3 regions of the Nonomuraea sp. NPDC004702 genome follow, and region 1 is predicted to be linked to each of the others. Evidence: riboswitches for the same ligand, from Rfam matches in the RefSeq annotation. Region 1 holds a riboswitch; each other region holds the start of a gene.
The links. A riboswitch is a leader RNA that binds a small molecule or an ion and turns the genes downstream of it on or off. The one in region 1 is predicted to bind cyclic di-AMP.
Positions count from the first base shown of each region.

Region 1 (2,248 bases):
TCTCGGAGGAGCCGGGCGCGGCCCGCTCGGCCGGGCAGGCCGCGGCGGTCCTGATCCACCGGCACCGGCGGCCCTGAAACGCGAAAGAGCGCACTCCCCGCGGGGAGTGCGCTCTTCGCTCGGCAGGATCAGGCGGCGTACGACGGGTAGCCGTAGCCGACGACCTGGGAGGTCGGGCGGACACGCTGCTCGACCTTGCCGTTGCCGGTGTTGCCCTCGATCGTGGAGATCGTGCCGTCGCCGTTGTCCTTGACGACGAAGCCGACGTGCTGGATGTCGTTCAGGCTCTTGCTGCCGCTCCAGGAGAAGAAGACGACGGCGCCCGGCTTGGCCTCGGTGCCCCAGCGGTCGTTGGCGGCGAACCACTTGGCGTGGGTCACGGTGTAGGCGTCCCAGCCGACCTGCGGGCGGGCGCCGGTCTGCTCGCCGACCCAGGAGACGAACATCGAGCACCAGGGGGCGTTCAGGTACATGGCGCGGTTGCCGCCGTCACGCGCGGCGGTCTCGGCGGCGCGCTGCGAGTCGGCGTACCACTTCTGGAACTTGGTGCCGCCGCCGTTGGCGTCCTCGGAGGTGCCGACCTGGGCGCGGGCGGTGGCCAGCACCTGGGCGGCGGTGACGTTGACCTTGCCCTTGGCGCTCTCGTCGGCGGCGCGGTGCTGCGCGACGAGCGGCTGGGCGGCCACGCCGGCGACCTTGGCGGTCTGGGTGGCGGTGTGGGCGGTGGCGTGGGTGGTGTCGGCGTTCACTGCCGCGTGCGTGCCGAGCACGCCGGCGACGGCGGTCGCGCCGAGAGCGATCTTGGCGAGGTCGAGCTTGTAGGCACGGTGAAGACGGTGCTTGGCCATGAGGGTGTTACTCCTTGAGCTTCCGTGCCGCTTGCCGGGTTAGCTGACGGGTTCGGGCGGGAAGCTGCCCTACGGCACCACGGTGCCGATTCACCCCATTGGACACATGGGTCCCCGGTTCCGCGCACAGGCGGATTCAGCGGTCTCTTGGTCAGGCAAAGGGCTGACGCATCGTCTTCCCGGGCCCGGGAAAGGGCCTGAAGGTATATGTGCGACGCCCGGATGCGGGGATTTCCGCATCGACTCTGTACAACACGGGTCCCGCTTGGGTAATTCCCAGGCAATGCCATCCCTACCTGGGACGACTCCCCGTTCGGCTGTGTACAACCAAGCTACCCGGCGAGTAATTCCCAGGCAAATGGAGGCAATGCATTCGACGCTGCGTGGGAGAAACGCTACGCACCGAATCGCTTCACGCCACGTGCGCCTTTATCGCCACACTCGTGAGCGCCAGCAACAATTCCAGATCGGGCTCGGCGTCGACCTGTACGGCGACCCAGGCGCGGTCGCGGCAGGCATGGACCTGGTCGCACGCCCGCAGGTACGGCTCCAGGCGGCCGATGGCGGGGGCGGTGAGCCGTACGTGGATCTCGTCCCGGCCGGCCAGGCGCAGGATCTCGGTTCCGTGTACGGCGAAGGTGACCTGCTGACCGGTGCCGCTGACGTTCAGCGACGGCCAGGACCGTAACTCCGCGACCGCGCGGACCACGTAGGGCCCGCGTCGCGTGGGCTTCCGCCGCCAGGCGGAGATTCCTGCCACGCTCCAATGCTGAGCCACGGCTCACCCCGCCGTCAGCCCCCGTTCCTGAACCGTTATCCCCTCGTGAACGGGCGCGTCCGGGGTCTGACCGGCACGATTACGGACACCTGACCGATACGTATTGACGCTCCCCCAGGCAGAAGCTACCGTCGATTCACAACTTAAAGGAAACTTTCCTAATAGTTTCCCCAGAAGTCTCCCATCCCACTCCCCACACACCCCCCAACGGATGTCGGAGCGACATGAAACACACCATTCTGAGCAAGGTCCTGGCGGGAATGGCGGCGTTGGCCCTGCCCCTCACCGCGGCCGTGGCCGCCCCGGCGCTCGCCTCCGCCAGCACGGTGGCGTACGCGGCGGCCTGGGCCCCGTGGACCGCCTACACGGCGGGCACGGTCGTCACCTACAACGGCGTCGACTACGTCTGTCTCCAGGCGCACACCTCCCAGCCCGGCTGGGAGCCGCCGAACGTGGCGGCGCTGTGGAAGGTCTCCGGTGGCGGCGGCAGCGACACGACCGCGCCGTCCGTGCCGGGCAACCTGCGCTCGACCGGCGTCACGGACACGAGCGTGGCCCTGGCCTGGAACGCCTCCACCGACAACGTGGCCGTGACCGGCTACGAGGTCTACCGCGGCGGCAC
Region 1 is NZ_JBSGCE010000004.1:190,843-193,090, forward strand. Features, by position in the region: gene ACWEJ6_RS07840 (TetR/AcrR family transcriptional regulator) at 1-77, shown strand, start outside; gene ACWEJ6_RS07845 (CHAP domain-containing protein) at 129-848, opposite strand; cyclic di-AMP (ydaO/yuaA leader) riboswitch at 863-1,000, opposite strand; gene ACWEJ6_RS07850 (luciferase domain-containing protein) at 1,261-1,608, opposite strand; gene ACWEJ6_RS07855 (glycosyl hydrolase family 18 protein) at 1,851-2,248, shown strand, end outside.

Region 2 (2,248 bases), on a different contig from region 1:
TCGCTGGTCGTGCGGCCGGCGCGGCCGGTCACCCGCTCGGCGATGTCGGCGGCCACGGCCTGCTCGACCTTGGCGGCCTCGGCGTGCAGGCCGAGGTGGTCGAGGAGCATGCCCACGGACAGGATGGTGGCGGTCGGGTCGGCCTTGCCCTGACCGGCGATGTCGGGCGCGCTGCCGTGCACCGGCTCGAACATGCTCGGCGAGGTGCGCTCGGGGTTGATGTTGCCGCTGGCCGCCAGGCCGATGCCGCCGGCGATCGCGGCGCCGAGGTCGGTGATGATGTCGCCGAACAGGTTGTCGGTGACGATCACGTCGAAGCGCTCGGGCTGGGTGACGAAGAACATCGAGGCCGCGTCGATGTGGCTGTAGTCGGTGGTGACGTCGGGGAACTCCGCGGCCACGCGGTTGACCGTGCGCTGCCAGAGGTCGCCGGCGAAGGTGAGCACGTTCGTCTTGTGGACGAGCGTGAGCTTCTTGCGGGGCCGCGACTGAGCCTTCTGGAAGGCGTACCGCACGACGCGCTCGACGCCGTGGGCGGTGTTCAGCGACTCCTGGGTGGCGATCTCGTGCGGCGTGCCGCGGCGCATGACGCCGCCGGTGCCCGCGTAGAGGCCCTCGGTGCCCTCGCGGACGACGACCATGTCGATGTGCTCGGCGGTGGCGCCGGCCAGCGCGGTCTCGACGCCGGGGAACAGCTTGACCGGCCGCAGGTTGACGTAGTGGTCGAACTCGAACCGGAGCTTGAGCAGCAGGTCGCGCTCCAGGATGCCGGGCGGCACGCTGGGGTCGCCCACGGCGCCGAGCAGGATCGCGTCGTAGCCGCGCAGCTCTTCGAGCACCGCGTCGGGCAAGGTCTCGCCCGTGCGGTGGTAGCGGGCTGCGCCCAGGTCGTAGTGGGTGGGCTCGATCTTCGTGCCCACGGCCTCCAGGACCTTGAGCCCTTCGGCTACGACCTCGGCGCCGATGCCATCCCCGGGGATGACGGCCAGGCGGATGTTACGCGACTCCATGGGCGGTACCTTACCGGCTCGTCTCGGCTGACGAACACATCATCTCAACAACCGGACAATCCGTTTTGGGGGGATTGCGACCTTTTGACCGTTTCGTTAGAGTCCGACGAGCCTAATCCGCGCAGCCGCTGCGTGGAGCCGGGGACCCACCTTTCCCCCCGGGGCGAATCGGCTGCGCCTCCCCCCGAGGAGCCGCCGTAGGGCTACTTCCAGGCCCGAGCCCGTCAGCTAACCCGGTCGGCCACGTGGAAGGACAGTCCCCTGTCTAGCATCGCCATCCTTGTGGCGGTGGCAGCGGGCGCAGCAGGTCTCGTGCCTGCCGCCCCCGCGGCTCCCGCCGCTCCGGCCGCTCCGGCCGCCCCCACCCCCTCCATCACCCTCACCGGCCCCCAGGTGAAACAGGTCCAGGAACGGCACGCGCCGAAACCGGCCTGGAAGGTCGCCCTCGAATACGCCATGGACAAGCGCGGCACCCCGTACGTGTGGGGCGGCGCCAGCGAACGGGGCTACGACTGCTCGGGCCTCATGCTCCGGGCCTACGAGGACGCCGGCATCGAGCTCCCCAGAACCGCCGCGGAGCAGTACGGCGCCTTCTCCAGGAAGATCGCCTGGAAGGATCTCAAGCCAGGCGACCTGGTGTTCTTCAGCGGCCTCGGCCACGTCGGCATGATCTCCAAGCCCGGCTACATGGTCCACTCCCCCCACACCGGCGACGTGGTGAAGGAGGAACGCCTGTCGCAGTGGCGCAGGCAGGCCTTCGTCGGCGCGGTACGCCCCGACCCCAAGGGCGTCAAGCGCTGGGCCGACTACAAGCAGCTCCAGAAGGCCCCCGCCCCGGCCATGCTCACCGCGACCCTGTGACGACGACCTTCCCCGGGGCGTGCCCCTCCTCCTGGTAGCGGACGGCCGCCGGGAGCTCGCCGAAGGGGAAGGTCCGGTCGATGACCGGGGTGACCGCGCCCTGCTCGATCAGCCCGGTCAGCGTCAGCAGGTTCGCCCTGTTGCTCCCGCAGCGGACGACGTCCGCCCTGACGATCCGCTGCGGGACGAAGGGCCCCGACGCGAGCGCGGCGAACATGTGGCCGGCCGGCTGCACCCAGCGGCCGGCCGGCCCGCCGACCAGCACGTACGTGCCCTTCCTGGTCAGCACGCGGCGACAGTCCGCCAGCCGGCGGCCGCCCGCCACGTCGAGCAGCAGGTCGAAGCGCCGGCCCGAGGCCGCGAAGTCCTCCTTGGTG
Region 2 is NZ_JBSGCE010000001.1:311,645-313,892, forward strand. Features, by position in the region: gene ACWEJ6_RS01550 (3-isopropylmalate dehydrogenase) at 1-1,010, opposite strand, end outside; cyclic di-AMP (ydaO/yuaA leader) riboswitch at 1,110-1,268, shown strand; gene ACWEJ6_RS01555 (C40 family peptidase) at 1,323-1,871, shown strand; gene ACWEJ6_RS01560 (NAD(P)-dependent alcohol dehydrogenase) at 1,855-2,248, opposite strand, start outside.
Region 2: it holds a riboswitch for cyclic di-AMP, as region 1 does, so the genes downstream of both, ACWEJ6_RS01555 (C40 family peptidase) here and ACWEJ6_RS07845 (CHAP domain-containing protein) in region 1, are expected to answer to the same signal.

Region 3 (2,248 bases), on a different contig from region 1:
GTCAGCGCCACCGAGTCCGGGCTGAGGATCTACCCGATGACGCTGGCGATGGTGGCAGGCAGCGCGCTCATGGGCACGCTGATGTCCAGGACGCGCACGTACAAGCCGTGGCTGGTCGGGGCGCCGTTCCTGCTGGTGGCCGGCAGCCTGCTCTGCCTGAACCTCACCGTGCGCACCGACGGCCTGCTGCTGGCCGGGTGGATGGCGCTGCTCGGGCTCGGCATGGGGCCGATGTTGTCGGGGCTGACCGTGGCCGTGCAGCAGGCCGTCGCGCCGCGGTACATCGGCACGGCCTCGGCCAACCTCACCTTCTTCCGGCAGATCGGCGGCTCGGTGGCGCTGGCGCTGGCCGGCACCGCGTACACGTCGGTCATCACCACGGACGCGCCGGTCCACGGGCTCGCGGCCGCGCACGCCTCGGCGGCGGCCGTGGTCATCCCGTCGCTGGGCGTGGCGGGCGCGGTGATCGCCCTGGTCGCGCTGGTCATGATGCCCGGCAGGCGGCTGGAGCAGGCGCCCGCGGCGGAAAGCAGAGTGGAGGCCGGTTTCGCGTCGTAAGCGACGTCGTGCGAAGCTGTGGATGTCCCCAGAACCAGGAGGTCCTCATGGCGGAAACACCGGAGCCGGAAGTCAGCGAGACTCCCGAGGACGAGATGAAGCGCAAGTTCCGCGAGGCGTTGGAACGCAAGCGCGGGCAGCAGGCCGACTCGGCCGCGGGTGGCAGGGGCGTGGACCCGTCGAAGATCCACGGGGCGCACGGTCCGGCAGCGAGTAAAAGATCCTTCAGGCGCAAGAGCGGCGGCTGAAAGGCCCGATTTAGCAGGGGGTACGGCATGCCGTGCCCCCTTTCTCTTTACCTCGATAGGTAGATCTTTACCCGGTTCATGACGATTCGTTTGTATTTGTCCGAATCTCTGGGTACCGTCTTAACCAATTACCAGCTGGTGGCGTAGTCCCTACCAGGAGAGGGACGACAGCTGGCGCCGAATCCCGACTTGTCGGGAACCGGGGACCCATCTCATTGGGGTGAATCCGGCCATGTGCCGGTAGGGCATCTCCACGCCCGAACCCGTCAGCTAACCCGGTAGGCGAGATGGAGAGGACTTCACGCATGTACCACCTCGTCGTACCCCCGGACAGTGTAGTGACGACCGCCTGCTGAGCGGTCTCTTCCCTGACTTCCCCCACGCGCCGCGTAACCACCTTTTCGGCGCTCTGCCCGGTTACGCACCGTAGTCACGCGCGTTCCCCCTGTCCCCTCGCGAAGGACTTCACTGCTTCATGTCTCGATTTGGCCTGCGCTCTCTCGCCCTGCTGTCCGTGTCCGCCATGGGCGCGCTGACGATCTCCGCCACCGGCGCCCACGCCGACACCGGCGACGACCAGAAGATCCTGCTCAAGGGTTCCACGAAGGCCTCCTACTTCTGGGACGACTCCTCCGGCCGGGCCGGCGACACCGGGCTCCCCGCCAGCGGCAAGCCCATGCAGAAGGGCCTGGCCGCCAGCCCGAGCTGGCCCCTCATGACCGAGGGTTACGTGACCTACAACGGCAAGAAGATGCCGTTCTTCGTGGGCGACCGCGGCCCCGGCGAGCCCTCCAGCCGTGGCGTCATGCTCGACCTCGACGCCAAGACCTTCGCCGAGCTGACCGGCGGCACCTTCAACCCCGACACCCTCGGCGTGGACGGCAACGGCGGCCAGGGCCACATCAAGATCGACTACGTCATCACCAAGTGGGGCGACGGCAAGGGCAAGAAGAACTACCCCGTGGCCTTCTCCACCGGCGCGTGGGGCAGGTTCGACGACAACCCGGCCGAGCCTCCCAAGGTGCTGGCCGACAAGCCCGCCGAGGACGCGGCCGGTTCCGCCGGCGGCCAGGTCGGGAAGACCGTCGCGATGGGCGGCACCGTCATGGCCGGCGTGCTCGTGCTGGCCGGCGGCGGCGTGGTGCTCGGCGGCGAGCGCCTGCGCAAGCTGCTCAACGACTGATCTCCGGACAGACCGCTCTTTACGCCTCGCAACCAGAATGACATTCTGGTCGCTGTGATCCAGCGCGCAGCCGCCAACGGCATCGAGATCGCCTACGAGAGCTTCGGCTCACCCGCGGGCAGGCCCCTGCTGCTCATCATGGGACTCGGCGCCCAGCTCATCCACTGGGACGACGAGTTCTGCGAACTCCTGGCCGAGCAGGGCCACCACGTCGTCAGGTTCGACAACCGCGACGCGGGCCTGTCCACCCATCTCCACG
Region 3 is NZ_JBSGCE010000001.1:112,995-115,242, reverse strand. Features, by position in the region: gene ACWEJ6_RS00585 (MDR family MFS transporter) at 1-558, shown strand, start outside; gene ACWEJ6_RS00580 (DUF5302 domain-containing protein) at 606-806, shown strand; cyclic di-AMP (ydaO/yuaA leader) riboswitch at 972-1,106, shown strand; gene ACWEJ6_RS00575 (hypothetical protein) at 1,282-1,989, shown strand; gene ACWEJ6_RS00570 (alpha/beta fold hydrolase) at 2,044-2,248, shown strand, end outside.
Region 3: it holds a riboswitch for cyclic di-AMP, as region 1 does, so the genes downstream of both, ACWEJ6_RS00575 (hypothetical protein) here and ACWEJ6_RS07845 (CHAP domain-containing protein) in region 1, are expected to answer to the same signal.